Linked DNA regions of Parashewanella spongiae. Each later gene encodes a partner of the first gene's protein in a complex. Links are inferred from orthologs where the notes say so. Each region holds a gene or a part of one and is shown on either strand. Other genes may lie near its edges. The genes, in order: uvrA and mfd.

Region 1 (16,096 bases):
TTTGAGCTGCCTATGGTGAACATGGGAGGGGTTGCATTGTGGAATTGTCCTAATTCACTGTTAACCCTTCCTGGTTTCATAAATTTAGTTAATGCTGAAGCATTGGTAAGTGCGATTTGTGACTTGGATGACAAATCAAAATTCATATTAAAAGGTGCATTAGCCCCAATTCCCTGCTCGGATGTTTGTAGTGCACCCATGCTAGTTGTAGAAAGATTTTTTGAAGGTGAGTTTGAAAAAACCTGACTTGAAGCACTTGAACCGAGTCCTGATTCACTTCCTGAGTGAAAACTACCTAGTGCATTATTGTGCTCATTGATACTAGAGCTGCTTTGTGTGTCGACATTTCTAAGGGAGCAAGAAGAATCGCCTTGATGAAAGCTAACTGCTTGAAGGGAGGTAGCAGAGGAAGTATTAGATATTGTCATAATGCCTTCCAAAGTTTGTTTTTAGATAGTTAATTGTAATCTTACCCTAATAAAGAAAAAACAGTAAATAAAACTCTCTATCGGTGAATGAGTTAAAGTTTTTAGGTATCTAGCGATTTAGAAAGTACAATCTTTGTCATACCAGCGAAGGCTTGTATCCAGTGGCTTTATAGAAAAAAGCAAAGGCACTAGGGTCTTTTGATCTATTTTTCTATCACCCTACACCATGAAAATTGTATTCGCTGAGATTTGAAGATTATTTCCAACCTAAAGCTAAAGACGAAGTGATTTTTAGCTTTTATGTTTTCACTAACAGGCTTGGGAATAGGTATTAGCGGTTATTTTCACGATAAAACGTCAGTCGAACGCTGAGTATATGAGTAACTGTTTGAGCAATACGATGATTTTATCATCATGGTTTGCACCCAATGAGTGAAGTGCTCTACGTTCACAAGCTTGCTAAAATGACTGCTATCAGCGTTGTAACTTTTGCAAGTAGAATAACTGCTTGCTGCAAGCTACGCCTTACTATCAGCCATTTTTTCTACGCTTGAGAACGCAGTCAACTAATGTTTCTAGGATTAAGGAAAAGGGCTGAATCGCCCTTTTTTAGTTTTTCTTGCGATAGCTAATTTCGACTTTTGTACCACCCACTTTATTAGCGATTGGACTGTCTCTCATATCTTCAATCATTACATGAGGTGTTGAAGTGTAAACACTAAAATGCCTGAGTAGGTCAAAATTAGGGACTTCTTCTTCCATAAAAATTACGCCATCATTGACGTTATAGCGTGGAAAGCTTGTTAGATGCTTCTGGTAGAAAGTGACGACATCATCAAATGAGTCGTTGCTCGCAATAACCAATACAGGCAAAGACTTTTCATTCGACAAATTCCCCATTCCATCAGGGAAGTGACTGATCACCTTATGATTAGGATATAAAGGAAATGGGATATTTGTTGTATCAGACAACTGAGCGTGTTGAATTAAAGCATCATTTAATTTACCAGTCATTCGTTCTAGATAAGCTTTGGGATCATCATAGTCAGATTCTACGAATTCTGAATCTCTCAATTCGGCAAGATCTACACATTGTTGCACTTGTTCATCCGGTATATCAAAAGCTTGTTGTACACCAGCCGATATACAGTTGGAAAACTGATCAAGCTGTTGTTCAAATTCATGTTGCGGCATTGATTGAGGGATATTGGATTGACAGGTCTGGTTCGCTTGTTCGAAGGTTGAGTCAAGCTGTGACTTGCTGATCCCTAAACACTCTAAAGGTGCTGCATTCAAACTCTGTTTTATAAATGGCAGTGAAGTCTTGATAACATCTGCTTTAGTAATGTTTTTTGAATTAGTGGGTAAAGATAAACATAAAAAAATAGTAAATAAAGCAAAATGCCACGTCCTTGTAAGCATAAAATAATCCTCATTCCTTGAAGTGAAGTGAAATAATAAACTATTAATCCCTTTTTTTACAGAAGAAAAGCCCAGTGAGTGGCTGGGCTTTTTTATACAGAGTGAATGTTTTTCAACATTTAGGAGCTAGCGATTTAGAAAGTACCAATCTTTGTCATGCCAGCGAAGGCTGGTATCCAGCGACTTTTATAGAAAAAAGCAAAGACACTAGACTACCGACATACAAAACTGTCGTTACTTCGCTTCCAGCCTGCACTGGAGTGACAAGAACTCATCGGTATACTTTCTTCCGCAATTTTCCTTAGTCATTTATCTTAAGTTAAAATGGGATGTCGTCATCCCAACCGTCATCTAAATTCGGTGTAAAGTTTTGCTGTGGTTGATCGGCTTGTGCCGGTTTTGGCGCAGCTTGAGCTGGTGTCTGTTGAGGTGCAGGGTTATAAGCAGGTGTAGCTTGTTGTTGTGGTTGATAAGCAGGTGCAGCAGGTGCAGCAGGTGCTTGCTGTTGTGGTTGATAAGCTTGCTTAGGTTGTTGCTGAGCTTGATTACCATAACCACCTTGAGCAGGCGCACCTTGGCCACTTTGACGGCTGTCTAGCATTTGCATTTCATTAACAATGATTTCGGTCGTATATTGATCTTGACCTTGCTGATTTTGCCACTTTCTTGTTTGTAAACGACCTTCAACATAGATTTTTGAGCCTTTACGCAGGTATTCACCGGCAATTTCAGCCAAACGCTGATAGATCACAATACGGTGCCATTCAGTTTTCTCTTTTTGCTCACCACTTTGTTTATCCTTCCAAGTTTCGGAAGTTGCGATAGTGAAGTTAGTGACAGCCCCACCATTTGGCATGTAGCGAACCTCAGGGTCCTGACCTAAATTACCAACTAGAATTACTTTATTAACACCACGACTGGCCATTAATATCTCCTGAGATTATTTTGAATTATTGCTTACTTGCGTTACGGCAAAGGTACGCGGTTCGATTTTTTACAATTCTGTAGAGCCTAACACAGCTCGAGCTTCGGATATATCAAATTGGTCATTAACCTTTAAGTATGCCGCTTGCTCTTCGATGATCAATATTGCTTCAGCAACGCCTTTCATGGCGGATAATTTCTCTGCAATAACACTGGCTTGCTGTTTATCTTTAATGTTAGCCGCTAAGGTATAGCTTTTTAGCAATATCGGATTTTTCATGCCTAAGGTTAATACTAGCCAAAAACATATTAAAGCTAAAGCCAATAAAAATACACCTGTTGCTCCGACAAACTGATAGATGCCTCCGCCAAGCATGCCGCCACAAAATGCACCCAAAAATTGACTGGTTGAATATACGCCCATGGCTGAGCCTTTATCACCAGCTGGGCAAAACTTTGCAATTAAACTGGGCAGTGAGGCTTCGAGGTAATTAAAGGCTGTGAAGAAGAATAAAATCGCCATGATGATAAGCGGTAAATGCCCTGCGGATATGGCTAATATTCCCAATGCAAGTGCCATGATGATAAGCGAAATTTGAAAAGTAACTTTGGTGTTTTTCTTTTTTACGCCAATGATGATCAAGGGCACCATTAAAAAGAAAGCACCGATAAAGGTAGGGAAATAGAGTTTCCAATGTTGTTCTTTCGCAAAACCAGCATCGACCAACACAAATGGTAAAGCCACAAATACAGCCGTTAAAGTTAAATGAAGAATGAATATGCCGAGGTCGAGACGGAGCAATTGCGGATCTTTTAACATGGCTTTTAAGCGTGCCGGAGCCGCGAGTGTATCGCCTTTAGGGGCGTGTGATACTGGAGTCGGAATAAAAACTTGTACGATGATCATGCCAAATACCGCAAATAAAGCGGTCATAAAAAACAGCCCAGAAAGCCCAAGATGCTCGGCAATAATCGGTCCGACTAATAACGCCAGTGCAAATGAAAACCCGATACACATACCAATAATTGCCATGACTTTGGTACGTTGCTCATCGCGGGTTAAGTCAGCGGCAAGCGCTAACACGGCAGCGGCAATTGCTCCCATACCTTGTACCGCGCGGCCGAAAACGACCATGTAAATACTGTCTGAATTGGCGGCAATAATGCTGCCGATGGCAAATAAGAGCAAACCAGACAGTATGACTGGCTTACGGCCAATCTTATCCGATAAAATGCCTAATGGAATTTGCAAAAGAGCTTGGGTTAAACCATAAGCGCCAATGGCAACACCAACCCATAATGGTGAAAATCCTTCAAGATGTTGACCATAAAGTGCGAAGACGGGCATGATCATAAATAATCCCATCATTCTCAAGCCGAACACACTGGCGAGAGAGAAGGCGACTTTTTTTTCTATGTTAGATAAGCCACTATTGGCCATGTTTTTACCTTAAACATCAAAAAACTGCAGAACGATCATATTACCATAGGGAAATTAGGTAACTCAAAAACAAAGTTGGGTAATTCCGTATTAATATTGTTGTAAGTTATTGATATTTAATCTGTTGATGTTGGTATTGTTGTTTTACCTGTATTTATTAATTTTGATTAACCAGAGAAATTTCATATAATACTAAATCCTTAATGCTTAAAATTAGGCAGAAACCAGCTTGAACAAGTCTTGATTCCCGATATTTTAAAATGTTGCTTTAGACCGTGGTTGTTCTTTCAATAACACCATGGATTTGCCTTGCTGGAATGCTATCGACTAATAATTTATGTTCAGCTTCTTCACCGTATTCAGATATGGCTTTCAGTACATCTTTTTTGGTGTAGTTTAAGTTTGCGTCTTGGCATTTTTTTAGTAATAGATTTGCCGCTTTACTCGCATCTTTTGCGCTATGAATAACTAAGCCACATAAGCAGATGCCCAATGTAATGAAAAGAACTCCACCAGGCAAAGCTATCCCGAGAGTGAGAGGTAAGTTGACATGTGAACCCTCACTTGGTTGATTTTCTGAAACTGGAGTGGGAATAGAAGGAGACGATTGAGTGGTTGCTTCTGGGTTTTGAGCTGTATCATTAGTTGGCATTTCTGCTTGCCGAGTGTCTATTTCATGCTCTTGTCTTAGGCCATTCTTTACTACGGCTCCCGCACCAGCTGCTGTTGTAGAACCGCCTAATAAATAAGAAAAGCCAACTCCAAGTGGGACACTTGAAATTAGTTTAGTCATAGGTCTTCCCCATCTTCTCAAGCGACTTTCTTGGGGGAAGCCTTGATGAGCAAAAAACTGATCTAAAGCTTCGGCTGAAAGATTGGAAAATAATGAAGTGCATGCGGCTTTACCTATACCGAGAGTCAATTTTCCTCCTCGAAAAAAGGCAGCGAATCCACCAGTGGCTATTGTGACTAATCCGGCCTCTGCAATCCAAGTGCCTACGTTTAACATTTTATTATCGGCGTGTTTAGAATTGCGAATCTCATACTGAATCGTGGTCTGAATGGTTGCCGTTCCAAGCGCCATAAAAGGTGCCATTGGAGCAGCAGGTCCAAGGGCGATTCCTTCGGTTACAACGTGGGTTAAATAGTTCGCTGCCCAAAGGCCTGCTAATTCAGATTTTGTTACAGTTTGTATAGCCATTAAACACCCCTAACTAATAGTTAATAACGATGAAAGCTGATTCTATCGTTACATATTTTTTTTGGGGTAATAAATGGTTCTTTGTCAGTTTAGCTTCAGAATTTAAATGTTATTACCTCGGTAAATAGAATCTGGCATACTATGAATCTTTTTTTCAGAGCTAAGGTGACTAAAGTCAGATGGATAAGATTGAAATACGCGGGGCTCGGACACACAACCTAAAAAATATCAACTTAACGATTCCTCGAAATGAGTTGATTGTCATTACAGGGCTATCGGGCTCAGGTAAATCTTCTCTCGCTTTTGACACGCTTTATGCCGAAGGGCAGCGACGTTACGTCGAATCTCTGTCTGCTTATGCTCGCCAATTTTTGAGTTTGATGGAAAAGCCCGATGTGGATCATATCGAAGGGTTAAGCCCAGCGATTTCGATTGAGCAAAAATCAACTTCACATAACCCGCGCTCTACAGTGGGTACCATTACTGAAATTTACGATTATCTTCGTCTTTTGTTTGCTCGAGTGGGTGAGCCGCGTTGTCCTACGCATCAAGTACCATTAACAGCACAAACCATCAGTCAGATGGTGGATAATGCCTTAGCTTTGCCTCAAGACAGTCGTCAAATGTTGTTGGCACCTGTGGTCAACGGGCGCAAAGGCGAACATGTTAAGTTACTTGAAGGATTAGCGGCACAAGGTTATGTGCGTGCGCGTATTGATGGCGAGGTGTGTGACTTGTCCGATCCGCCAGCGCTAGATTTACATGTCAAACACTCGATCGAAGTCGTGGTTGACCGTTTTAAAGTACGTGATGAGATTAAGCAGCGATTGGCAGAATCGTTTGAAACAGCCTTAGCCTTGTCTGGCGGTATTGCCATTGTTGCGCCTTTAGAAGCATCAGATGAAGAATCTTTGATTTTTTCAGCTAATTTTGCATGCCCACATTGCGGTTATTCGATGGCGGAATTAGAGCCAAGAATATTTTCATTCAATAATCCCGCAGGTGCGTGTGGCACTTGTGATGGACTGGGTGTTCAGCAATTTTTTGACCCAGAACGTGTCGTTATTAATGGAGACTTATCGCTGGCTGGTGGCGCGATCCGCGGTTGGGACAGACGTAATTTCTATTATTTTCAAATGTTAAACTCACTGGCAGAGCATTATAAATTTGATGTTGAGCAGCCATTTAATGAGTTAGATGACAAAGTTCAGAAAATTGTGTTCTACGGCTCAGGCAAACAAAAAATAAATTTCCAGTATATGAATGACAAAGGTGATGTCGTGCAGCGTACGCATCCTTTTGAAGGGATCCTAAATAATATGGATCGGCGCTATCGAGAAACTGAAAGTAATTCTGTGCGCGAAGAGCTGGCTAAATTCATTAATACTCAGTCTTGCCAGACCTGTGAAGGCTCCCGCCTTAGGGAAGAAGCCCGTAATGTTTTCATTGATGAGGTGAATTTACCGCAAGTCACCACATGGTCTATTGGTGAAGCCTCTGCGTATTTTGAAGCCTTGGCTTTTTCGGGACAAAAAGCAAAAATTGCCGATAAAATCTTAAAGGAAGTGCGGGAACGGTTAGGCTTTTTGGTCAATGTTGGTTTGAATTATTTGAATCTATCCCGTTCAGCGGACACCTTATCCGGTGGTGAAGCACAGCGTATTCGGCTTGCCAGCCAAATTGGTGCGGGTCTTGTGGGTGTCATGTATGTACTTGATGAACCTTCCATTGGCTTACATCAACGTGACAACGAACGTTTATTAGGCACGCTAAAGCACCTTCGTGATCTTGGTAATACAGTGATTGTGGTTGAGCACGACGAAGATGCAATTCGCATGGCCGACCATGTCATTGATATTGGTCCCGGTGCTGGTGTGCACGGCGGAGAAGTGATCGCCAGCGGTAAGCTTAATGACTTAGTAAAGTGTAAACAGTCAGTAACAGGGCAGTACCTTTCAGGTGAGAAGCAAATCCATGTGAAAGGTGAGCGTGTTGAGTTTGATGCCGAAAAAACCATTCAATTAAAAGGCGCGAGTGGTAATAATCTAAAAAATGTAGATTTAACCATTCCAGTTGGTTTGATGACCTGCATTACAGGGGTATCTGGTTCCGGTAAATCAACATTGATCAACGACACGTTTTATAAAATTGCTCATATCATGCTCAATAATGCCACGGTTAATGAACCTGCGCCTTATAATGAAATCATCGGCATGGACAATTGCGATAAGGTGGTCGATATTGATCAAAGCCCCATTGGTCGAACGCCGCGCTCGAACCCAGCTACTTACACCGGAATTTTTACACCGATTCGAGAACTGTTTGCAGGTACTCAAGAGTCACGTACGCGCGGTTATTTAGTGGGACGCTTCTCATTTAATGTGAAAGGTGGGCGTTGTGAAGCCTGTCAAGGCGATGGCTTAATTAAAGTCGAAATGCACTTTTTACCTGATGTTTATGTCCCTTGTGATTCATGTAAAGGCCAGCGTTATAACCGTGAAACCTTAGAAGTGCGTTACAAAGGAAAAAATATTCACGAAGTACTGCAAATGACAGTAGAAGATGCTCGTGAGTTTTTTGATGCTATTCCTGCTATATCTCGTAAACTCCAGACGCTAATGGATGTTGGTTTGTCTTATATTCGTTTAGGTCAAAGTGCGACGACATTGTCTGGTGGGGAAGCGCAGCGAGTTAAATTAGCGAAAGAGTTGTCGAAACGAGATACGGGGAAAACCTTATATATCTTAGACGAACCCACAACTGGTCTGCATTTTGCTGATATTCAAATGCTTCTTGATGTATTGCACCGTTTGAAATCACACGGTAATACGGTTGTGGTCATCGAGCATAATCTTGATGTGGTAAAAACTGCGGATTGGATTGTTGATTTAGGCCCAGAAGGTGGTGATGGCGGTGGCACTATTTTGGTGACGGGTACGCCCGAACAGGTTGCACTGCATCCTACCTCGCATACGGCGCGCTTTTTAAAACCGATGCTTCATTAGTTCGGTCGGCTCCCTCGTACGATAAAAGCTCCCTATGTTCAATTAGGGAGTGCTCTTCTCAGTAAATTGAATGGATAAAATCAAGCAGCTAACGCTTCTATGTTGAAATCAATCACATGCAAGATATTTTTAAACAGGCAAATTGATTAGCACAATCTTTATCGAAAGTGTTGCTAAATATCCTTAAAAATTAGGTGAACCTTAATTAATTTCTTGAAAAAACTCACTTAATCTAGCATAAGCTATGCTTAAAGAGTGGTATTTAGGACTCTTTAGGAGGCAGTATGTCTCAGTTTACCGTTTCAGAAAGGCCGTTTAGTTTTTCGGGCAAGCGTGATCTTGCTCTCGATGCTGAATCTATCCAACAAATAAAAGATCAGTCGCAACCAAATATCAATCCGTTACGCACCATTGTTGAACTGGTTTGTAGTATGTTTGGGGTTAAATTTGAAGCGGCCTCTAAAGATCTATTTACTTTAACACATTCAAAGAATAAGTATGACTGTGATCAGGCCATGAATAGCTTAAATTCTCAGTTGGGTGAGGGTGCTTCAGGCCGAGTTCAGTGCAAAGAAATTCAAGAGAACAATAAAACCTTCTATCAATATAGTCTTGTGATTGATGGTCAAGATCCTATCCTTCTAGATCAAGTTGAACCGCCAAAACTGTTATCTTGCGTACCAAATATTCATTCTCTTAACATCCGTTATCGATTAATTGCGATTAAGGACCACCTTAAAGGTCAATTTGAACACTCAAAAGCGGCAAATGAACAGCTTGAGTTATTGATGACTAAAAAGTGGGCAAGCGAAAGGGAATTAGACACTTATTTAAGCTATTTAAATCGTGAATGCCAAAGCCACGATGTAAATTTTTATAAAGTTAGCGTGAATGACAGTATTGAATATAGAATGCGATTAGCCGATGGACAAGAAGCATTGCTGCGCCATTTTGAACCGCATGCACCTATTAGTAAAAGACATAACAGAATACAAAATTTGGTAAGCGCTGAAGATAGAAGAGACTATGCAAGAATTCAGGCTGCTATGAATAAGATCAAATAAATTACCTAAAGAAATAATTATAGCTGGAGAAGTGTCGCAAGTCTTGCTATACTCCGCCGCCTTCGACGCGGGGAATCGACACGGGGTTGATTTTCTGTCTGTGAAACTTAAGCGCTCCTCAGCGCATCCACAAGGCTACAACTCAATGTCAACCACTGAAAAAACTTTCCGTGATCTCGGTCTATCCGAACCATTACTACGTTCTTTAGATGAACTTGGTTATGAAAAACCTACCCCAATTCAAGCAGCAAGTATCGAGCCTCTCATGGCGGGTAAAGATATTTTAGGCCAAGCTCAAACAGGTACTGGTAAAACAGGCGCATTTGCACTTCCTCTTTTAAGTCAGTGTGATGCCAAATTAAGTGCACCACAAATTCTGGTACTCGCTCCTACACGTGAATTGGCCGTGCAGGTTGCTGAAGCATTTGGCAGTTATGCTAAATTTATGAAGGGCTTTCATGTACTACCTATATACGGTGGTCAAAGCATGGGGCAACAATTACAACACCTAAAACGTGGACCACAAGTCATTGTTGGTACTCCTGGTCGTGTTATGGACCACATGCGTCGCGGTACGCTTAAGTTAGATAACTTAAAAGCATTAGTACTCGATGAAGCAGATGAAATGTTAAAAATGGGTTTCATCGACGATATTGAGTGGGTGCTTGAGCATAAGCCAAAAGAAAGCCAATTAGCGCTTTTCTCGGCTACTATGCCAGAGCAAATTAAGCGAGTTGCTAATAAGCACCTTAACAAACCGACTCAAATCAGTATTGCGGCTAGCCACACTACCGTTGAATCCATCGAGCAACGCTTTGTTCAGGTTTCGCAACACAACAAGCTTGAAGCACTTGTTCGAGTATTAGAAGTTGAAAATACTGAAGGTATTATCATTTTCGTCCGCACACGTAATTCATGTGTTGAGCTTGCTGAAAAACTAGAAGCTCGCGGCTATGCGTCTTCACCTTTGCACGGTGACATGAACCAACAAGCGCGTGAACGTGCTGTTGAAATGCTCAAAAAAGGTCGTCTGGACATCATCATTGCAACAGACGTTGCAGCGCGTGGTTTAGATGTAGAGCGTATTGGTCATGTAATTAACTATGATATTCCGTATGACACTGAAGCTTACGTTCACCGCATTGGTCGTACTGGTCGTGCTGGGCGTACAGGTATGGCTATTTTATTCGTAACGCACAGAGAGATGCGTATGTTGCGCACGATTGAGCGTGCAACGAATAGCCGTATTTCGCCAATGACAATTCCAAGTCCTGAAACAGTTTCAGAGAAGCGTTTGTCTCGTTTGGGCGAGCAAATGGCTAAGACTTTGGCTGGGGATCTAGACTACATGAAAAATGCGGTTGCCGAATTGTGTAACCAGCTAGAAGTCGATACAGATTTATTGGCGGCGGCATTGTTGCAACAAGTGCAAAAAGAGCGTCCATTGCAGTTACCAGCGATTCAAGAGCGTAATCGTGATAACCGAGACAGTCGTGATGGTCGTCGTCGTGAGCGTGGACCTATTAATGTAGGTAAAGCTGACGCGTTAAAAGATAACCCTGATGTGAAAATGTGCCGCTATGTTATTGATGTAGGTCGTGATAACAACGTAGGTGTAGGAAACATTGTTGGTGCCATTGCTAACGAAGCCAATATTGAAAGTAAGTTTATTGGGCAAATTCAATTGTATGATGCGATCACAACAATTGATCTACCAGAAGGCATGCCTAAAGATGTTGTACAACACTTGAAGAAAGTACGAGTGTGTGGACGTCAATTAAATATTCGTGAAGCGGGTGATCAAGTGATCCCTGAGAGCGCACCTCGTCGTCGTAATGACAGAGGCGGACCTCGCGGTGATCGTAATCGCCGTCCAAGTGGCGATCGTAATCGTTCAGACCGTCCACGTCGCTCAAGAGATAATGGTTAACTAACCCAATTCATTTGAGTAAATAAAAAAGGAGCTGTGGCTCCTTTTTTGTTGTCTAAAGAAAAAATGGGTAATAGGAACCTTGTGAATGCATAAAAGTATAGATACTCCTCTTGGGTTGTTTCTAAAAATGAGATTATACCAATTACAGTAATTAACTTCCTACTCAGCAAGAGCTAAAGGATTTCAGTACAAGGCGCAAGTTTGAAGTACTATATACCCTAACGGCCGCCATACAAAGCTGGCGTTCAACGCACTTCGTGCTTTTGTCGGGATAATTCAAAAACTTGTAACGTAGTAATGGAATCCTTTAGCCTTGCCCTTCGGGAGCTTGTATGTGTTCAAATTACTACGCAAAATTGTCTCAACGTAGCAATGTAATAACGACAGTTTTGTATGTCAGTAATAACTATGTCTTCATCAATTTCACTTGTACTTTGAACACATACATAGCTCTGAGCTGGGAATTTAATTACTGTAATTGGTATTAGTAAAATCTACAATGAAATAAAACTGTAATGACTACCTTAGTTTTATAATTTTTGGTTTATGCTTAATAAATCGGTTCAGGGTATTAAAAAGAATTGGATGATAAGATGCATATTGCTTTAAAGGCGGGCTTGTACTCTGCTTTTGTTTTACCGGGAAGCGGACACCTTTTACTTAAAAAGCGCTATAGAGGGTATGCTTTTATTGCTGTCACGTTAATTAGCTTAATCATGCTGCTTCAGAGCATTATGGCGATTTCTCAACAAGTTGCTGATAAAATCGTCAGTGGTGAGTTGCCCATCGAACTGGGTCAAATAATGGCAGAAATACACCAAGGTATCTATGGTGAACTATTAGTATCAGCAGGGTTTGAGTTTAAATTGCTTGTAGCTTGTTGGTTATTATCCACGATTGATAGCATTCGGGAAGGTTTAAAAGCGTATCAGCAAGGACTGAAGTAATACCAATCCGCATTCAATAGTGATCGCTCAGCAAGGCTAAAGGGTTCCATTACTGCGTTACAGGCACTTGAATTATCCCGACAAAAGCACGAAGTGCGTTGAACGCCAGCTTTGTATGGCGGCCGTAGGGAATATAGTACTTCGACATGCGACTTGTACTGAAAACCATTATCTCTTGCTGAGTGAGAGATCAATTAATGTAGTTGGTATTAGATTACATTTGTTGAAATAAACTTTGGAGGGCTAATGAATGAGCGTTTCATATACGATTTTATTTCCATCACAAGTTTTAGGTAATTCAATGCCTCTTGATAATAAAATCTTGAGTAGCCAAAAGGAAAGCATTTTCATACAGCCCGAAGGACAGAAGACGCTTAACTTTGATCACGTGAAATCGGTTTTTTTCCCTGAGGTTAACCGTTTTTTTCAGCCTTCTAAAGCCTATGTTCATAGGTGTAAAGCGGTAAAAACTCAACAAGACGTTACACAAGAGAAAAAACGGCTGCTTGAAAATGAAGGAGCTATCGAGCTTGAATATCAATACCCAGAAACTAAAGAAGAGTGGTTGGAAAGAGCGGCTTTATTTGTGTCTGATATTAACCCTCCTTTAACCATGATCCTTGATTTAGACGAAACTCTTTTATCACTTGGGAAGGCTTATGGTCGATTTAATGAGGAGTTTGTTACACAAAATGGACGATTAACCTTTTATTACGATTATAAAGCGTTGCGTGAAGTTGCAGCTATACAGTCAAAGGGGCACAAAATATTAGTGATGACACACGCTACATATTCATACTCTGAAATAAAATTTCTATTTTATACCGTTGGCATTGAGCTTAAGCAGGCAGAATACTTTAATGCGCCGTATTTCAAAGGCTTTGATACAGCTAAAGCAGACTTTTTAGATGATGCTGGCTTTAAACACGAATCAATGCTGTTTGATGATCAAAAATATAATAAACCTAATGATTGTCACTTTTATTTAATATCAAAAGGTGAGCCTTTTCCTACGTTAGAGAAATAAGTTTAGAGGTAATTAATTTTTTAAGCTTAACCGAAACCAACATCGCACAGAGTAATAATCCGCTTGATATCCATAAGCAAGCCTCTAAACCATGTATTTGATATAACCAGCCTGATAATACCGTACCTAATAATCGACCTACCGCATTGGCATATAATATAACCCCACATCCAGTGATACCCCGTCGCCACTGGTGTAGTTGACGATTAAACCTAAATAAATCGGTTGAACGCACAATTTAACTTTAATTTATTGAAATTAGATACAAAATTAAACAACCCTAATTCACCTATTAGGTGAGTGCTGAACATTCATATACATGCCAAAATCACCGCTAGCTGCGTTATAAATTTTGCAAGTAGAACCACTACTTGCTGCTATTCATGCCTTGCTATCAGTAATTTTTTCTGCGTATATGAACGCTCCCAACCGATTTATTTAGATTAAATAACTATACAGGGATGAATTAATATGCTTACCCAACGGAGTTCAAATTGCAGATTTTAGGGTTTGAAAATTGTCAGTAATCCTACTTAATGGAGTGATGGTTATTTTGCAAGCACGGTCGAAAAACATGGTGATGAATCGATGATAGCGAATTACGTCAATAGCCAAGGAAAAGGCGATAAGTACAAAGCTCTACATAAAGATAATCAGTTAACGTTGTTCTGAGATTAATACCCCGTTTCGCGGAGCGAAGTCGAGCCGAAGGTAAGACAGCTTGCTGCGGGGTAGTTTATTTAAAGGCATTTTAACAAAGGCTATGATAGCAGTATCGATCGCTTGATGTTATGGCGGTGGAAATGTTGTGTAATCAGAAAAATCCGTAATAGAGAGTGCGTCTTCATGGTTCGCGGCATTTTTAAGTAACATGTCTTTTTGCTGGCTTTCATATGCTTTATCAAGTCGTTTGACTAACCTACTATCGACATCACTGCTTATTCTGCTCAGAATAACTGTTAACTCTGAGAGGGTGAACTCCTCAATACGAGCTAACAGCACCTCAACGTCTTCTGTACCCAGTTGAGGCTTATCTAAAATTGGGTTAGAGCCTGCTTCAGTCGGTAAATCTAAGAATAAACTGCTGGTCCATTCGTCATCAAGCTCGCTTAATTGTACTGGCTGATTATCTTTGCATAACGTGGCCGTACCCCAAAAGACATCGTCTTTTATTAAAGGAAACAAAGCCTCCTTTTCACCATCTTGGCAAACACTCGTTTCCATAAGCTCAGGCTCTTGCGCAATGTCATTCGTTGCTGCACTATCCTGAAGCCATGAAACGAGCGGTATGTTTTGGTACTGCACAGATGAACTTAACTTCTCTCTTAATGCGAAAGGAATGTCGGCGAGGGAGTATTTCTCAACGAGCGCTTTTACTGTAGGAGTGCTCAGAGAATCGGCATGATACACGAGATTGTGGCGGGTTTTCTGGTTCAGGTACAAGCCTTTTTGAACACACTTTTCAATGATGGCCAAATCAAGCCAGCTACCCTGCTGTGCCTCCGTGTTGCCTGTGGCTGTTGTCACTTGCTTTTGTGACAACCGTTCTCGTCGTCGTGTAACGTATGTACTGACAACGCTTTGTCCATTGATGTCAGTAAACTTAACCGGAAAGACACTGTTTAATGTATCAATAAACAGAGAAAGCTCATCGGCAGACCAGTTGCGGATAGTGATACTCTTTGAACTACTTTGGCTTAACTGAGGAAAAGGTAGCTTAACCACTTCCTCATCAATATTGAGCAGCGTCATTTGAGTTTGAGTTATATGATAAGGAGTAGGGGCGCAGGCAAAGGATAAGCTGAACCAATAACAAAAAAGCACCACGGGGCAATCTGTTTGTTGTGATTGCTCTTCAATGCGTAATGTGACTCCTTTTTTTGTATTCATACCGTCGGTGGATACATGAAACGCTACGGCATTTAAAGTTGTAGGGTGCTTTATAGGCAAGATTATCCCCCTAATGACCAGCCCAAAATTAAGTGTATTCATGGTTTTTATTTTGGGTTTTACGGCTTCTTTCAGATACTGACCGTAATCTTTTCCCGCTAGGCAAAGTGTACAAAATTCTTTAGCTGATAATGTCATCGATAATTGATATAGGTCATTGGCAGTACTGAACACTTGGCATAACACCCGCCAACAACTGAGATCGCTAAGCAATATCTCAGTTTCAGACACGAATGAAATCAAGCTGGCTGCAATTAAATATGCCTGAATCGTATTCACATCTTCATCCTCAACGCCCTTAATCACCACCGGATACAAGGTATTAACCCATTGTGCAGATGTGGGACATGAGCGGGTTACCCTGCAAAAATGAAAGTAATGGCTTATACTTTCATGGCTCTGCCCTTTTAATTCGAGCGCACAGGACAGGGTGCTTTTACTGATTGGCTTACTGAGCAATCGTTCCCAGTATGAGGATTCCTTCACTTCCTCAGTGCTCAGAAGCTGGCCACTCTTTGGACAAGGCGCATTTGCAAAGAATAATTTTAATCCCAGCTGACCGTTGGCGAAGCTGATTTCACCGAGTGCGTTCAAATGGCTTTTTATTACGTATTGGTGCCCTAATCCCGTTGTTTCGAACGAACTCAAGGAGCAGTAGTTACGCAAGTTTTTCAGCAGCTCAGGCTCGCCTTTAATGGTTAACGCCACCGCTTTTAGCGATGTTAGTTCATCCTTATCATGAGTGAACAGATCT
Region 2 (16,753 bases), 1.3 Mb from region 1 along the record:
CTGAGCTAAACGGATTATACGGAAAAGGAAAGTACTGCTTTGCTGATGGTAATTGTATGACCTTACCTGAATTGTCTGCCATTATGGCTGAATCACGTGATCCAGCTTTGCTTTTGGAAGCATGGAAAGGCTGGCGAGAAATATCGAAGCCTATGCGACCATTGTTTAAGCGTGAAGTCGAATTGGCAAACGAAGGGGCAAGAGATCTCGGTTTTAATGATTTATCGGAGCTTTGGCGTAGTCAATACGACATGAAGCCTGACGAATTTTCTCAAGAACTCGATAAACAATGGGGAAAGATTAAACCATTATATGATTCTTTGCATTGTTACGTTCGCGGCGAACTAAACCAGAAGTATGGTGATGAGGTTGTTTCAAAGACTGGCCCTATTCCAGCCCATTTACTTGGTAATATGTGGGCTCAAACATGGGGTAATATTTATGATGAAGTTTCTCCAGAAAATGGCGATCCTGGTTATGATTTAACTAAGCTTCTTGTTGATAATAATTACGACGAAAAGAAAATGGTCCAGCAGGCTGAAGGCTTCTTTACTTCACTTGGTTTTGAGCCACTTCCAGAAACCTTCTGGACTCGTTCGTTATTCACCCAACCTAAAGACCGCGATGTTGTCTGCCATGCTTCTGCTTGGGATTTAGATAATTTAGATGATATTCGTATCAAGATGTGTATCCAGAAAACCGCTGAAGAGTTCTCTGTTATTCATCATGAATTAGGCCATAACTTTTACCAACGTGCGTATAAAGGTCAACCGTTCATATTTAAAAATAGCGCGAATGATGGTTTCCATGAAGCCATTGGTGATACTGTCGCACTTTCAATTACACCTAAGTACTTAAAGAAAATCGGCCTACTTAACGAAGTACCTGATGAATCTAAAGATATCGGTTTACTTCTAAAGCAAGCTCTGGATAAAGTTGCCTTTCTACCATTTGGCCTGATGATCGATCAATGGCGCTGGAAAGTATTTAATGGTGAAATTTCACCAGAACAATACAATCAAGCTTGGTGGGATTTACGCAACAAATATCAAGGAGTAGCTAGCCCAGTAACACGTGATGAATCAGACTTTGACCCAGGGGCGAAATACCATGTTCCAGGTAATGTGCCTTACACACGCTATTTCTTAGCACATATTTTGCAATTCCAATTCCACAAATCATTGTGTGATATTGCAGGAGATAAAGGTCCAGTACACCGCTGTTCAATTTATGGCAATAAAGAAGCAGGAACAAAGCTTAACGAAATGCTGGAAATGGGCTCAAGTAAACCGTGGCCTGAAGCTCTCGCCGTTGTAACAGGTAAAAAAGAAATGGATGCACAAGCTGTGCTTGATTACTTTGCACCATTACAAGTTTGGTTAAACGAGCAAAACAAAGTTAAAAACAACCAATGTGGTTGGTAAAAGAAAACAACTAGCTTAGCAACAGCCCGTAATTTTACGGGCTTTTTTAGCTCTTCACAGAATCACCGACACACTTTGTAAATATTAATACCTGTAGCACTGAATACGAATGCATTATAATTACCATATCTTCATTCAGTATTTATTTATATGCGATTACTTTTAGTTTTTATTAGCTGTTATATCTTTTCCGTTAATTTTTCTTTTGCTTCAGAAACAGACTCATACAACAATCAATTAAACAAAACCTACCAATCATTTATTGAGTCATTTGAAAAGCTCGATGCTGATCAGATAGATCAAATGTACGATCGAGACATTTTGTATATTTCAGAAGGCAAGAGCCAACCTATCTTGCAAGGAAGCAACGAAGTTAAACTCATTTATCAACGCTTTTTTGATCGTGTTAAGCAAAAAAATATCCGTTTAAAAATCGGATTTAGATTATTGAGCCGTGACATCGCCGATGAACAAGCTACTGACATTGGTTATTACATAATCCGCTTTATACCCTCCAAAAAATCTGAAGAACCGGTTTCAGAATTTGCAGGTAAATTTTTAATCGTTAGTAAGAAGGCCAAGAATGGCCAATGGTTATGGTCAATGGAAATGAACAATCGTGCTAAATTAGAGTATTACTTTAATTCAAAAAGTAAGAAAAATTTGTTCTACAGTAAGACATTGAAAGTTGATAAATAAAATGATCTATAAATTATTAGTACATGATGTGAGTAGCTTATGAGTAGTAATCATTGCCCTTGCGGATCATCATTATCATACACACAGTGTTGCCAACTGCTTCATATAAGTAAAATAACAGCTAGCTCACCTGAACAACTAATGCGTTCACGTTATAGCGCCTTTGTAAAACATGAATTTCAATATTTATTAGATACACATGCGCCTGAATTTAGAAGTGAATTATCGATTGAAATTTTAAGCCAGCCACCTCTTCCAAACTGGATAGCACTTGAAGTAGAAAAATCTTCTCAAGATCACCACTCAGGTACAGTGACTTTTAAAGCTTGGTTTCATCTAAATAAAAAGCTCGATGTTATTTATGAACAATCGAATTTCGTATTGAGGGATGGCTTATGGTATTACACCGATGGCAAGCATTTATCAACAGAACTGCCTAGCAGAAATGATTCTTGCATTTGTGGGAGTGGTAAAAAATTTAAGAAGTGTTGTCATAATATTTACACTGGTTAATCCTTTACAAAATACATCACCAAAACTTAGTCATAAAATGATAATAGTGGCAAGATGACGAAAATGTCATCTTGTTGATTGATAACTAGTGTTTACTGTGATCCCTTTTATATACCTGATATACGGAGTGCTTTTTAAATCCATATTTAGAAGAATGCTTAGACGTCCAATCTTGTCCTATGATTCGGTTAAAGCTACCATTATTGACACTATAAAGCCCTTCTGAAGCTACAGAAACAGCGTGCTGGTCATTATCATGATTGCCACCATGACAATAATACTGACTAACATTCTGTCCAAGTACCGCGCCAGCAAATCCAACAACCTGATAATTATTGAAGCCACTGGCAGCTAACACTCGGGCAAAGCGACGTAAATACGGTTCTCTTTTACCACGCCCACAATGCCTTTTCGAGTATGGGTTGCTGTCCAACAAGAGAATAAATAAATAACTACCGGTTGAGCAGGTGAAGGCTCTAATCCATCACGTATAAGCTGTTGAATCAAGGCCATTGCTCCATACACAATCCTAGTACCAATACCTTTGCCAAAATTTCCATGACCAATAATAAATAATTTACCACCATCATTAAGGCTATTTAAACTGTTATGTCCTCTTCCTGACCTAATCTCTTGTTTATATCTGTCCGCACAAAGAAGCTCCCTTATATGATATGACGTGCTAATAATTGCATTATCATTATCACCATTTGCAGGAATATAAATTTCATGGGGTAGATTTATTCTTGACGCTCTGATTAGCCCAAGCCTTGGCCTAACCCTATTAGCTTGTTCAGCTGCAATTCGAGCATTGTCACTTGCTGCCAATATATCAAGGCCATTTGATCTTATTTCCGTGTGATTAGCACACAGCTGAACATTCATTAGAAACTGAGTCCGGCATTGAGCAACAGAGATAGCTTTAACCTCAGAAACAACCTTGCTAACCTCATTTCGTAATATGCTCACTTTCAATAGAATTATTGCTCGACGAAATTGTCACTCTTCTTTAGTTCCAGATTTGCCCAAATGCATTTTTTCACTCACACGATAAATTTCATAATCTGATACAACTTGCCCCCATTGGTAAACTTTTTCTGCAGCCTCTTGGTTTTGTAAGCGAATAAACTCAACGGTTTCAGTGAGTCTAGTTGCAGCATTTTTGGTAGAAAAAATGGAAAACAGTGTAATTAACTCGTCTACACTCTTCAAAAGCAGGTTAGCCAAGATTATAGCGAATTCCTGAAGTCACAAACAAGATTGATTACAGCAACGTAATACATAGAAAAATGTTAACCGTTTATTTTCATTTGCCTTTAAATTTGTAGATTACAAAATTGTCATCTTTTAAATATAAATCACAATCCATTGAGGTTTTATCTCTGTAGAAATGATGAAGCTATTGGCAATTGCAATAAAAATATGGAGTAGACAAGAGTCTGCTCCATAAAGAAGAGCAAGCTTTACTCTTGGCTTTAAATAAAGCTAAATTTATTACTGGAAGCTCGCAAGTGATAGATGGCGGCTATGCTACAAAGTGAAATCATTAGAGCAATTTTCCTAGGAGAGGCTAATGAATTGCCTCTCCCTGAATTTCATTCATCGAACTTGCTAAAAATTCATTGAAATCAGCTTCTCTCAACGCTGGACTATACAAGAAACCTTGAGCCTGATTGCAGTTTTGTTTACTTAAAAAGAACTCTTGTTCTTTTGTCTCTACACCTTCAGCTGTCAGTGAAAGGTTTAATGCTTTTGCCATTGCAATAATTGCACTCACAATCTCCCTACTCTCTTTACTACTATCGATATCGGTTATAAATGAGCGATCAATCTTAAGCTTCGTAATTGGAAACTGTTTTAAATAGCGCATAGAGCTATAACCAGTGCCAAAATCATCGATCGCCAACCCCACTCCAAGCTCCGACAATTCATTACATAAGCTAGTCGCGTGACGGATGTCTTCCATCAACTCAGTTTCTGTGATTTCTAAAATCAATGACGAAGGTTTGATTTTGTAACGTGTTAATAATTCCCACACTTCATTAAACAAGTTCCCACTAAAAAACTGCCTAGCTGACACATTCACGTGCATAGTCATATCAGAATTAAAGCGCTGCCAGAGATTCAGTTGCCGACAAGCTGATTCAAGAACCCAGCTACCAATTAAATTTATTAGTCCTGTTTGTTCAGCAATATCAATAAAGCTACCCGGATATAACACTCCCTTTTGAGGGTGATGCCAACGAATAAGTGCTTCTGCGCCTGTATAAGCTTGTGACTCTAAATCCATAAGCGGCTGATAATATAACTCAAATTGACGGCCACGTATGGCGTAATGTAGATCATGCTCAATATTTGAATCTTCTTTAAAAGCCGATAATAGAGCCGCATTAAAAAACTGTATTCGCTTACTTTGCTTCTTTTTAGCGTGTTGAATGGCAATATCTGCACTGGCTAATGGAGATAATGAGTTGATCACTGACGCGATATCCACAACAGCAATCGCAGGTTTAATAGCAATAGACTCACGATCGATTTGTATAGGATGCATTAGATGATGATATAACTTGTTCGCAAATGATTCTAACTCTTCAACGGAATGTGTTTCAGTCAGTAAAACAGCGAACTCATCGCTCCCTACCCTTGCGATTTCTTTTGCCAAATTTGCTTCAGAAAAGTGTTTCATTCTTCTCGCAGTTTCTCTGAGTAAAAAGTCACCTCGACTATGACCATATGTATCATTAAAATGTTTAAAGCCAATAATATCAATTAGCACTAAATTGCCAGATTTGGTCTTTTCTAATTCGTTAGTAAAATGAAAGCGGTTATAAAGGCCAGTTAAGTTACAACGCCACGCTCTTCTTTCTAGTTCCTGCTTTGCTTGTTGTTGAGACGTGTAATCATCGATACTTACGAGTACAAGACGCTCATTAGTATTAGTTAAAAATGGTCTCGAACAAAATTTAGCCCATATTGCAGTTCCATCTGGCCGTTTAAGCTCTACGACATCTCTAACCGTCTCACCTTGTTTTAACTTATTAAGATGTGCCATTCCATATTCAGGTTTTTGTTTAAATAAAATGAGATTCCAAATAGATTTATTGAGGAACGACTTAATGGGAAGCCCAGTAAGATTGGCATAAGCTTCATTGACGAATTCGACAACTTCATTTTTTAAGTTAAACAACATGGTGACTTGATCGGATTGATCAACAGCCGATTGGAAAAAAGAAAGTAATTCGTCTTTACGATAACTTTGTTGAGTCGCTAACGTTAACGCAAGTTGATCAGCAACCTGACAAGCAATTGAGATTTCAGTGTCAGTCCAATCTTTTTGAATATCAACTCGCTCCAAGTTTAATATTCCTTCTAAAGATCCGTTTATTCTAATTGGAATATCTAATAATGAGCCAATATTAAATGGTTCTAAATATCGATTTCTTAACTCTGCAACGCGCTCATCTTGTTTAGCATCAGCGACATCGATATGCCGGCTGCTTTTAAGAAGATTTAAATAGTCTGGATATTCACTAAGAGGAATAACATCAGATGATTCACTCACTGATAACGGTCCATTGTGAGCAATTAAATTGAGTTTAGTTTGGCATGGTGAAAGCAACCAAATACTCGTTCCTGATAGCTGCAAATGTTGACGCAACAGCTTCGTCGATAACGCAGAGGTTTCTGCAAAATCACCTTTATGCTTTGCTTCTGAACAAACAATTAACTCTATGATGGACTGGTACTTTCTAGGTTCCACATAATATCCTTGTGAGAATGTTAAGCATAACTTCACTAAACAGTAATGATTCTTATTTTAACTAACATCATCATACTAAAACTAGGCTGGCACCTTCAAGACTTTTAAATCAGGTTAGACCTTGCTGCATTTGGAAGATCATTTTTTCAGCAGTGACGTTAAATTTGATGACTAAACTAACTTTATCTACCCCTTCATCAAGTTTGTAATCAACATTTGTAAAATTCTGTGTCGCAATTGTCGCTAATCGCTGAGCTTCAGAATTGGCGTCAGCACCAGTAAGCTCGATTAAAAGCTCAGTATCGTTTTCATTTATAACGGCACCGAGATCTACAAAAGCCCCACAAGTGTTGCAAGTGTCATTAACATCAATAGATTGGGAGTTTTTAATTTCTTTCATTATAATTTTTCGAAAAGTTGAATTTCGGAATTATAGAGAAATCATTGGCGAACTTTGATGACTTAGATCACGCTTGAGCAATCAATTTACTCATTGTTCGCTGTTGCTCTAACTGTGTAATAAAAGGCACTGACTTCAATTTTTTGTCTCCATCAATCCCATTGATCTTACGAGAAACGTGAATATCACAGTTATTTATGGCCTCGGTAAAATCAGCTGGATATTTCCCTCTAGATACTATCGCTTCAGGTTTAAGGTTCTGCTGTAATCTGAATTCAATTACACCTTGAGCTTGAAAAGTTGCACTGTGATCAACAGGTAAAGTTTGAGTGGATAAATCAGCGATTAACGTTTCTTCGGCAGGCAACTTAAATTTTTTGCGTAATTTTAACTTTTCAGCATCAGCCTGTGAGTGCTCAAGCTCAAACTGCGCCATATCTCTAATATCTTGAGACATCAGAGCCAGTAGCAGTGAAAAATCACTACGACGATTCGATACCGTCGCTAAATTAAGCGACAATCCTGTATCTAATTCGTTTATTAGCGCTCGCTCAAGCTGCATAAAAAATCATCAAAAATTCATTCACTAGATAATAAATCGGCCACTCTACCAATAACTTTAATAATATTTATCTTTCCCTCTTTACATGATGTTCAAATATGACTACCATTCAGCCCGCAAATTGAGGAGGGGTTCCCGAGTGGTCAAAGGGATCAGACTGTAAATCTGACGGCTCAGCCTTCGAAGGTTCGAATCCTTCTCCCTCCACCATTTTGCACATGATAGATGAATAAGTATTCAGTGGAGGGGTTCCCGAGTGGCCAAAGGGATCAGACTGTAAATCTGACGGCTCAGCCTTCGAAGGTTCGAATCCTTCTCCCTCCACCACTTTCTCGTTTCGTTGATCAAAATCCTATTTTTATTTATCACAATTCTTTATGCTATTTGCCATCAACTCAGTGATGGAATTTAAAATGCTTAACCGTTGGATCAGCCAAGCTATTCAAAAAATTGAAGCCGACTTTCAACGCAGTGCTGACACTCATTTAATAAAGCTAGACATCCCTTCGTTACATGGAATCAATATATACCTTAAGGATGAAAGCACTCACCCAACAGGTAGCTTAAAACACCGTCTAGCCCGTTCGTTATTTCTCTATGCCCTTTGCAACGGTTGGATTAAAGAAGGCAGACCTATTATTGAATCCTCATCAGGTAGTACGGCTGTTTCTGAAGCTTATTTTTCACGCTTACTTGGGCTTCCTTTCATCGCTGTTATGCCTAGAAGCATCGCCAAAAAGAAAATCCAACAAATCGAGTTTTACGGTGGGAAATGTCATTTTGTGGATCATTCCAGTGAGATTTATGCTGAATCTGAGCGTTTAGCTAACGAGTTAGGTGGCCACTATATGGATCAATTTACCTACGCTGAACGCGCTACAGATTGGCGTGGTAACAATAATATTGCTGAATCCATTTTCACCCAAATGCAACTTGAACCTCATCCCATCCCTAATTGGATAGTTATGAGTCCAGGCACTGGTGGTACATCTGCAACCATTGGACGATATATTAGGTATCAATGCATAAAGACCAAACTATGTGTTGTCGACCCTGAAAACTCAGTGTTTTACGACTATTACCACAGCAATGACAAAAGGTTATTTTGTGATAGTGGAAGCAAAATAGAGGGCATTGGTCGTCCGCGTGTTGAGCCTTCTTTTATCTCTGGCGTGATCGATTATATGCAAAAAATCCCTGATTCAGCCTCTATCGCTACTGTTCATTGGTTAGAAAACTTAATAGGTCGAAAAGCGGGTGCATCAACCGGAACTAATTTATATGGGGCGCTAAAACTCGCCAAAGAAATGCAGTTAGAGGGAAAACAAGGCTCGATTGTTACGCTGCTATGCGACTCAGGAAATCGTTACCTCGATACCTACTACAACGCGCAATGGGTACAAGAACATATTGGCGATTTATCCGAGCATAAAAGTTGGCTATCTCAATTTACGTGAGAAGCAGGTATAAGATGAGTTATACCAATTACAGTTATACCTAGAGGCATTGGCATCTACACAGAATGATTAATAGTTGACCACTTGAACCATGATCATTGTTTTTTCAGGAACTGATCTTATGCTCTGTGATCACAGAATTAAATTTTGCTTTTAAAAACAAATTCCATGGACTTGTTCGCTGAAAATAATTTATCTTGCCTGTTAGAATTTCGCCTTAAACCTAAATAAATTGGGTGGGAGCGTTCATATACGCAGAAAAATTACTGATAGCAAGGCATGAATAGCAGTAAGTAGTGGTTACCGACATACAAAACTGTCATTACTTCGTTTCTACTTGCAAAATTTATAACGCAGCTAGCGGTGATTTTGGCAAGTATATGAATGTTCAGCACTCACCTGATGGGTGAATTCAGGTTGTTTAATTTTGTATTTAACTTAAATAGATTGAAGTTAAATTGTGCGTTCAACCGATTTATTTAAGTTAAAGAAAGATAACAAACTTTGGTTAAACCTAAAAACATCAGTTGAACGCTGAGTATATGAGTAACTGTTTGAGCAATGCGATGATTTTATTATCATGGCTTTCACCCAATGAGTGAAGTGCTCTACGCTCACAAGCTTGCTAAAATGACTGCTATTTGCGTTGTAACTTTTGCAAGTAGAATAACTACTTGCTGCAAGCTATGCCTTACTATCAGCCATTTTTTTACGCTTGAGAACGCAGTCAACTGATGTTTCTAGGTTAATTGATGGTAAATCGATCTAGATTGAAAAGAAATGTAAGCAAACAATATCATCTCACAAATATTGTCTATATTTAATTTATGATCTATCAATCAAAATTCACTACATGATAAACACTAAAAATAAGCTGTTTCCTAAGAATTATGTCTTTCTCATCTTGCTTTTTACACTTTCAAATCTGTCGTTTCTACCTGACGTTAAACATTATATAAAACAACAAGACCACAGCACTTTTATGTTTACGTTTAATAGTGAGTTATTAAGCCTCTTTGGCTTTGAGTTTATGACAAACACTTTGATGACAGTTCATATTCTGGCGGCCATTGGTCTTATTTTCTTAATGTTTACCCAAATTATGATCACTTTCTATAGTTCACCAAGTGCAAACATTAGAAAAGTACACAAAATCATGGGCTGGTTTATCACCACAGTTTCATTACCCACCTTCTATGTATTATCGATACTTTCTTGTCTATTAATCATTAAAACACCTTTTAACCAGTTTTTATTTTTACTCATAGGCACTGTGGTATTGTTCGCTTTTATCAGAAGTATTATGTGTGCGACAAAACGTCAGTACAAAAAACACGTCGATTATATGCTTGTTGCTTATTTGTCATTATGTACAGCAGGTTTTTATCGAATCATCCTTTTTTGTCTATCAAAGCTTGGACACGACGTGCTTTACATGAGAGGTGCTGAGCCGATAGATGGTGGTTTAATACTTACCTACGCTTTACTTGCGACTGTGTTATTTATGGCCTTTTACCAACAAAAAACCATAAAAGATAATGCTAATTCTCTTATCCTTATTGCTGGCGGCTTAGTTATTTCTCTTATAATTCTTCCATGGGATTTTTGGGGGCATCCTAACTGAATCACTTTCAGTTAATGATTTGATAGGATTGGTATTCACTGATAATGCGTATACAATGATGCCAATTTTTATGGTTTATCAGTCGATTAGTATTCAATGGCGATGTTTTCAGTATTTACTCCACCTAAAATAAAAAAAACGATTAAAACTCAATATGTTTCAACTCTAGGAGGTATTTCTCAGGCAATAGCGCTAAAGCAAACAATAAAGCAATTTGCTGGTACTTCACTTTTAATCACTGCTGACACACCGACAGCAATTTTACTTGAAACTGAGTTAAGTTATTTACTGCAAAATGAAACTATTGAAGTTTGCTTGTTTCCTGACAGAGAAACCCTGCCTTATGATAATTTTTCTCCGCATCAAGATCTTATCGCTCAGCGCTTAGAGACTTTGTATCGATTATCAGATAACCAGCAACGCGTTATTATTGTTCCAATAAATACGCTTGTCGTGCGTTTGCCGCCACAGTCGTTTTTATCTGGTAATGTTTTGCTGCTTAAAAAGGGCGATACTTATTCTTTACAACTCGTTCGTCAACAGCTTATTGATGCGGGCTATCACCACGTCGAACAAGTGTATGAACACGGTGAATTTGCAATACGTGGCTCCATTATTGACATCTTTCCCACTGATTCCAAGCAGCCTTTGCGTATCGAGCTTTTTGATGACGAAGTAGAATCTATTCGATATTTTGATGCGGAAACCCAGCGTTCTGAAAAAGAAATTGACTCGGTGCGTATGTTACCCGCAAAAGAGTTTCCTACAGATAACAAAGCGATAGAAACCTTCAGGCAAAATTATCGCAACCGGTTTGAAGCTACAAGTAAAGCCGCTGAGTCAGTTTACCAACAAGTAACCCGTAAGATATTACCCTCAGGTATTGAAAATTATTTACCTTTGTTTTTTGACGAATGTGCTACCTTGTTTGATTATTTGCCCGAAAACTGTCAACTACTGACTGTTGGCGATATTGAGGCCGCCGCAAAACACCACTTTACTGACATTGAGCAACGATTTGAAAATCATAACGTTGATATTTTAAGGCCACTACTGAAACCACAAGAGCTTTACTTACTGTTAGAGCAAGTATTTGCAGCATTTAAACCAATGCCACGTTTTCAATTTGAAGCCAATACTGAAAACGAAAAATATGTACAAGCCGATGTCGAAAAACTACCTGAAGTCAGTGCTAATCACAAATTAAAACAACCAATGTCGTTGCTTGCTGAATACTTACCATCTTCAAAAAGAACACTCTTTATTGCTGAGTCGGAAGGTCGACGAGAAGCCCTTTTAGACTTATTCAATCAAATTAATGTTAAACCGAGCCGCTTTGAGCATTTTGATGACTTTGTTGATGATAAATCATCACTCGGTATTATTGTTGCGCCTCTCAGCCATGGTTGTTTATTGCGGCTAACAAAAACAAAGATGATCAGTGTCATTTGTGAAACCGAGTTATTTGGACAGAGGATCAGCCAACAACGTCGACGAGACAAGCAAAAACAAGTCAGTAGTGACACCCTGATCAAAAACCTTGCTGAATTAAAAGTGGGTCAACCTGTCGTTCACCTTCAACATGGGGTTGGGAAATATCAAGGACTCGAAACCCTTGACACAGGTGGACTTATTGCCGAATACCTTAAACTTGAATACGCTTCTGGCGATAAATTATATGTCCCTGTGAGTGCATTACACCTCATTAGCCGTTACAGCGTTGGGAATGATGACGGCGCAACTCTTAACAAGCTAGGCAATGAAACATGGGCTAAAGCCAAGAAAAAAGCCATCGAGCGGATCCGTGACGTAGCGGCTGAATTATTGGATGTGTATGCAAGACGTGAAGCACGTCCCGGGCATGCTTGTGAAATCAACCAGCAAGAATATGCTCAATTCGCGCAAGGTTTTCCATTTGAAGAAACCGCTGATCAAGAAACAGCGATTAATGCCGTTGTCACTGACATGAGCGCCAACATTTCGATGGATAGACTGGTTTGTGGCGATGTTGGTTTCGGTAAAACCGAAGTGGCAATGCGGGCAGTTTTTGTTGCTGTGAACTCTGGCAAACAAGCGGTTATTTTAGTTCCCACTACCCTACTCGCTCAACAACATTATGAAAACTTCCAAGATAGATTTGCTGATTGGCCCTTCCAAATTGAAGTTCTTTCAAGGTTTAAAACCGCAAAAGAACAGCAGCAAATAGTGGAAAACCTAGCTTCTGGTAAAGTCGATGTTGTCATTGGAACGCACAAGCTGCTCAACGCGGACATGTCATTCGATCAATTAGGTTTGTTAGTTATTGATGAAGAGCATCGCTTTGGTGTGAGACAAAAAGAAAAAATTAAAGCCTTGCGAGCCCACGTAGATATTCTGACTCTCACTGCTACACCAATTCCACGAACATTAAACATGGCTATGTCCGGAATGCGAGATTTATCCATTATCGCCACTCCACCAGCCAAACGCTTAGCGGTAAAGACCTTTGTTAGAGAATATGATAAAGCCACAGTAAAAGAAGCACTTCAACGTGAAATTTTACGCGGTGGCCAAGTGTATTTCCTGCACAACAATGTTGAAACCATTGAAAAGTGTGCCGAAAATATTCGCGAATTGTTGCCGGATGCTCGGGTAGTAGTGGCCCATGGTCAAATGCGTGAACGTGATTTAGAAAAAGTCATGTCAGACTTTTATCATCAAAGATTTAATGTACTTGTTTGTACCACAATCATTGAAACAGGCATTGACGTACCAACGGCAAATACCATTATTATGGATCGTGCTGATAACTTCGGCTTAGCGCAACTGCATCAACTTCGTGGTCGTGTTGGTCGTTCCCATCACCAAGCTTATGCGTACTTACTTACACCTCATCCCAAACGGATGAGTAAAGATGCCCTAAAACGCCTCGAAGCCATTGCTGAACTGGAAGATCTTGGCGCAGGATTTATGTTAGCGACTCAAGATCTCGAAATTCGTGGTGCCGGTGAGCTTTTAGGTGACGAACAAAGCGGCCATATTTCGAAAATGGGTTTCACCCTTTATATGGAGTTACTTGAGTCAGCGGTTAAGTCATTAAAGCAAGGTAAAGAACCTTCGCTCGATCAGTTAATGAATCAGCATTGCGAAATAGATTTAAGAATACCTGCACTCTTGCCGGAAGATTATGTTTTTGATGTTAACATTCGCTTATCACTCTATAAGCGAATTGCTAACTGTGATTCGGAAACGTCGATTGATGAAATGAAAGTGGAGCTCATTGACAGGTTTGGTTTACTTCCAGATGCCGCCAAAAATCTAATGGATCTAACTTTATTAAAACACACGGCCAGTGAGTTAGGTTTAAGCAAAATTGATGTTCATTCTAAAGGCGGTGGCATTGAATTTACACCAACTCATAATATCGACCCTATGTTTATTATTGGTTTATTGCAATCTCAACCACAAATATATCGAATGGATGGACCGAATAAGTTAAAGTTTACTTTACCAGCCGAGAGTAACGAAGATCGTTTAAAGTTGGTAAAACTATTATTACAACAACTTGCTGAACACCGTACGGGAGATTCATAAGTGTTACGTTTATTAAGTCTAACTACAGTTTCCTTGATAATTGCGATAGTTACTGCGTTAATATCAGCCTTCAAGGTTCAAGCTGCAGCTCCTGAGCGCTGGTTTGAAGTTGAGCTTTATATTTTTAAACGTGACACTTCAAGCACTGAGCAATGGCCGGAAACATTTCTCCCAAACAAACTACGTGGTAATGTAGATTTGATCACTCCAATCGTTCGTACCGAGCAAGAAATTCATCCAGCAGTGGTGTGCTCTGAGTTAGATAATGCTTTTGCTCTAGAGGCTGATTTAAGTAGCTCAATGATGGATGACTGCGTTTCACAAGAAGCCATTACTCAAGAGCGACTTCCTGTTCGAATCCCATTTGAAATATCCCAAATTGACGCGCCGCTAGTCTATCAAGGAAGTCCTGCTAGTTTACTGACTTTATCTCAAAGTCAATTTAATGGATTAATTACTAAGATAGAAGCAGAGTCTGGCAATCAAAGTTTACTTCACATGACTTGGCAGCAAGCCATGCTGCCTAAGCGTAAAGCCAAAGCGTTACATATTTTTGCAGGAAAAGATCTCAGTAATGAATTCCAAGATGATGGCTATCCAATCGTCACTGAAGAGGCCATTACTGAGCTAGATAAAATACTATCTAAAGATTCTGGATCAGTTTCACCATCCGTTAATGATAATCAAGATGCTGGTATAAACGCTTATACAGACAATGTTACTTTAGCCAATGATAATGCGCCTAATTCATTAGATCTCAAACCTCAAAAAACACCGATATGGCAATTAAATGGTAAACTCAATATTTATCTAAACCATTATCTTTATATCGAGGCTGATTTGCGATTGCGTGAGCCTGGAATTATAAGGTCCCACGCACAATCTACTGATAGCTTTCCTATGGGTGAAGACGGTTTCACACCTTCCGCTATTAAAGCGACACCAGATCATGTCGCAAGCGTTCAACACTTTTTGTACTCCATTCCGCTCATTCAAAACCGCAGAGTGCGAAGTAGTGAGGTACATTATTTTGATCATCCTAAAATGGGGATGTTTATCCAAATTAGGAAAATGACTCAACCAGTAGAAAAACCTATAGAGTTAACCGATGACCATACTCTACAGCCTAACCCTGATCTTTAAACGATTTAATCACAGGTAAATGAACACCAAGAGCTGAAAATTTATGGCTTTGGTGTTCATCCCATATAATATCGTAGTAATCACTTAACACATCATAGCTTTGCAGATTGTCCATGACTTCATCATGGCGAGATAAAATACACATCGCTTTGTTTTTACTTCTAAACTCGTGCACACATTTATTGGCAATGTCGGCATATTCTTCGGGCCTATCTATTCGACCATTCATAGTCAGTTCTGGCCGCAAATTAGGGTTGATTAATACTGATCGTAATCCCGTTAAAAAACCTATACGTTCAGCCCAGTAAGCCCCAAGACCTACCCCAATAATTAATGGTGACTTATCATCAGAAAGCTTTATCTGTTTGACAACTTCATTCAATAAATATTGCATATCATTTTTTGGATGTTGTGTGCTGTAGCTCAGCAACCTTACATCATCATCAATAAATTGTAATTGACGCATTTTTTCGTGATTGCCTAGGCTCGTTGCATCAAAACCATGAAGATATAAAATCATTTCATAAACTCGTTGTTGAACGTTATACCAATTACAGCAATTAACTTCCCACTCAGCAAGAGCTAAAGGATTTCAGTACAAGGCGCAAGTTTGAAGTATTATATTCCCTACGGCCGCCATACAAAGCTGGCGTTCAACGCACTTCGTGCTTTTGTCGGGATAATTCAAGAACGTGCAACGCAGCAATGGAAACCTTTAGCCTTACTCTTCGGGAGCTTGTATGCGCAAAAATTACTTCACAAAATTATCTCAACGTAGATAACTATGTTTTCGCTAATTTCGTTTGTACTTTGTGCGCATACATAGCTCTGAGTTGAGCATTTAATTACTGTAATTGGTATTATTGCAAAATACCAAAATAAAACCATTGCATGTATGAGTTACATCAAACATTAACACTTCACTCATTCGCTCTATTCCTATTTCTCTCCTATTATTTTTAAAGCGTAAAGAAATAAAGACAAGGTACAACTTATGGATAAGGTATTGCTAATTACTGGCGGTAGCCGAGGGATAGGGAAAGCAACTTGCCTGTACTTTTTAGAAAAGGGCTATCGAGTTATTAACCTTTCCAGAAATAATTTAGCGCTCGAAGGCGTCACTCAGTTTTATATTGATTTATCATTTCCTGACTCAATTCATCAACAAAAAGAGCTGCTACTTTCTGAGTTAAAAGATGCTGAAAAAATTGTATTAGTCCATTGCGCAGCCAGTCATAACAAAAATAATATTTTAGATATTGTTCAACAAGAGCTAGTGAAAAGTCTCGCCATCAATATTGTGTCTCCTACCGTGCTAACACAAATTATTTCATCTATTATGCCAGCAGGATCTTCCATCATATACCTCGGTTCATCTTTGAGTGAAAAAGCCTTACCTAATACATACTCATACAGTACCAATAAGCACGCTGTTATTGGTATGATGCGAGCAACTTGTCAGGATTTATCTGGTACAGGTATACATACTGTCTGTGTGTGCCCTGGATTTACGGATACTGAGATGTTGCGTCATCATATAAACAACAACCCAAATGCTCTTTTTGCTATAACACAAAAAGTATCATTCAAACGTTTAA

What was found.
Region 2: the proteins of uvrA (region 1) and mfd are in contact, whole or in part, in a crystal structure (PDB 4DFC), measured with the Escherichia coli proteins. The link is inferred for Parashewanella spongiae from one-to-one orthologs.

Annotation. Positions count from the first base shown.
Region 1 is NZ_CP037952.1:4,728,208-4,744,303, reverse strand. Bases 5,247-8,621 are described here. They hold uvrA (excinuclease ABC subunit UvrA), read left to right. Parts: upstream 5,247-5,595; coding sequence 5,596-8,421; downstream 8,422-8,621. Other genes in these bases: E2I05_RS18670 (hypothetical protein), read right to left, coding at 5,247-5,416. Outside these bases: E2I05_RS18690 (hypothetical protein), read right to left, coding at 1-428; E2I05_RS18685 (hypothetical protein), read right to left, coding at 1,038-1,850; ssb (single-stranded DNA-binding protein), read right to left, coding at 2,170-2,775; E2I05_RS18675 (MFS transporter), read right to left, coding at 2,845-4,215; more of E2I05_RS18670, read right to left, coding at 4,484-5,246; E2I05_RS18660 (hypothetical protein), read left to right, coding at 8,706-9,485; E2I05_RS18655 (DEAD/DEAH box helicase), read left to right, coding at 9,631-11,415; E2I05_RS18650 (hypothetical protein), read left to right, coding at 12,012-12,365; E2I05_RS18645 (hypothetical protein), read left to right, coding at 12,616-13,392; E2I05_RS18630 (hypothetical protein), read right to left, coding at 14,182-16,096. UniProt on the Escherichia coli protein: The UvrABC repair system catalyzes the recognition and processing of DNA lesions. UvrA is an ATPase and a DNA-binding protein. A damage recognition complex composed of 2 UvrA and 2 UvrB subunits scans DNA for abnormalities.
Region 2 is NZ_CP037952.1:3,473,318-3,490,070, forward strand. The notes cover bases 10,181-14,212. They hold mfd (transcription-repair coupling factor), read left to right. Parts: upstream 10,181-10,535; coding sequence 10,536-14,012; downstream 14,013-14,212. Other genes in these bases: E2I05_RS13690 (hypothetical protein), read left to right, coding at 10,181-10,439; E2I05_RS13700 (peptidoglycan binding protein CsiV), read left to right, coding at 14,013-14,212. Outside these bases: E2I05_RS13630 (M2 family metallopeptidase), read left to right, coding at 1-1,424; E2I05_RS13635 (nuclear transport factor 2 family protein), read left to right, coding at 1,575-2,123; E2I05_RS13640 (YchJ family protein), read left to right, coding at 2,163-2,636; E2I05_RS13650 (hypothetical protein), read right to left, coding at 2,988-3,521; E2I05_RS13655 (hypothetical protein), read right to left, coding at 3,636-3,863; E2I05_RS13660 (putative bifunctional diguanylate cyclase/phosphodiesterase), read right to left, coding at 4,207-6,396; E2I05_RS13665 (DUF406 family protein), read right to left, coding at 6,506-6,796; E2I05_RS13670 (VC2046/SO_2500 family protein), read right to left, coding at 6,864-7,358; E2I05_RS13685 (PLP-dependent cysteine synthase family protein), read left to right, coding at 7,772-8,815; more of E2I05_RS13690, read left to right, coding at 9,846-10,180; more of E2I05_RS13700, read left to right, coding at 14,213-15,155; alpha/beta hydrolase YcfP, read right to left, coding at 15,139-15,675; E2I05_RS13710 (SDR family oxidoreductase), read left to right, coding at 16,150-16,753. UniProt on the Escherichia coli protein: Couples transcription and DNA repair by recognizing RNA polymerase (RNAP) stalled at DNA lesions. Mediates ATP-dependent release of RNAP and its truncated transcript from the DNA, and recruitment of nucleotide excision repair machinery to the damaged site.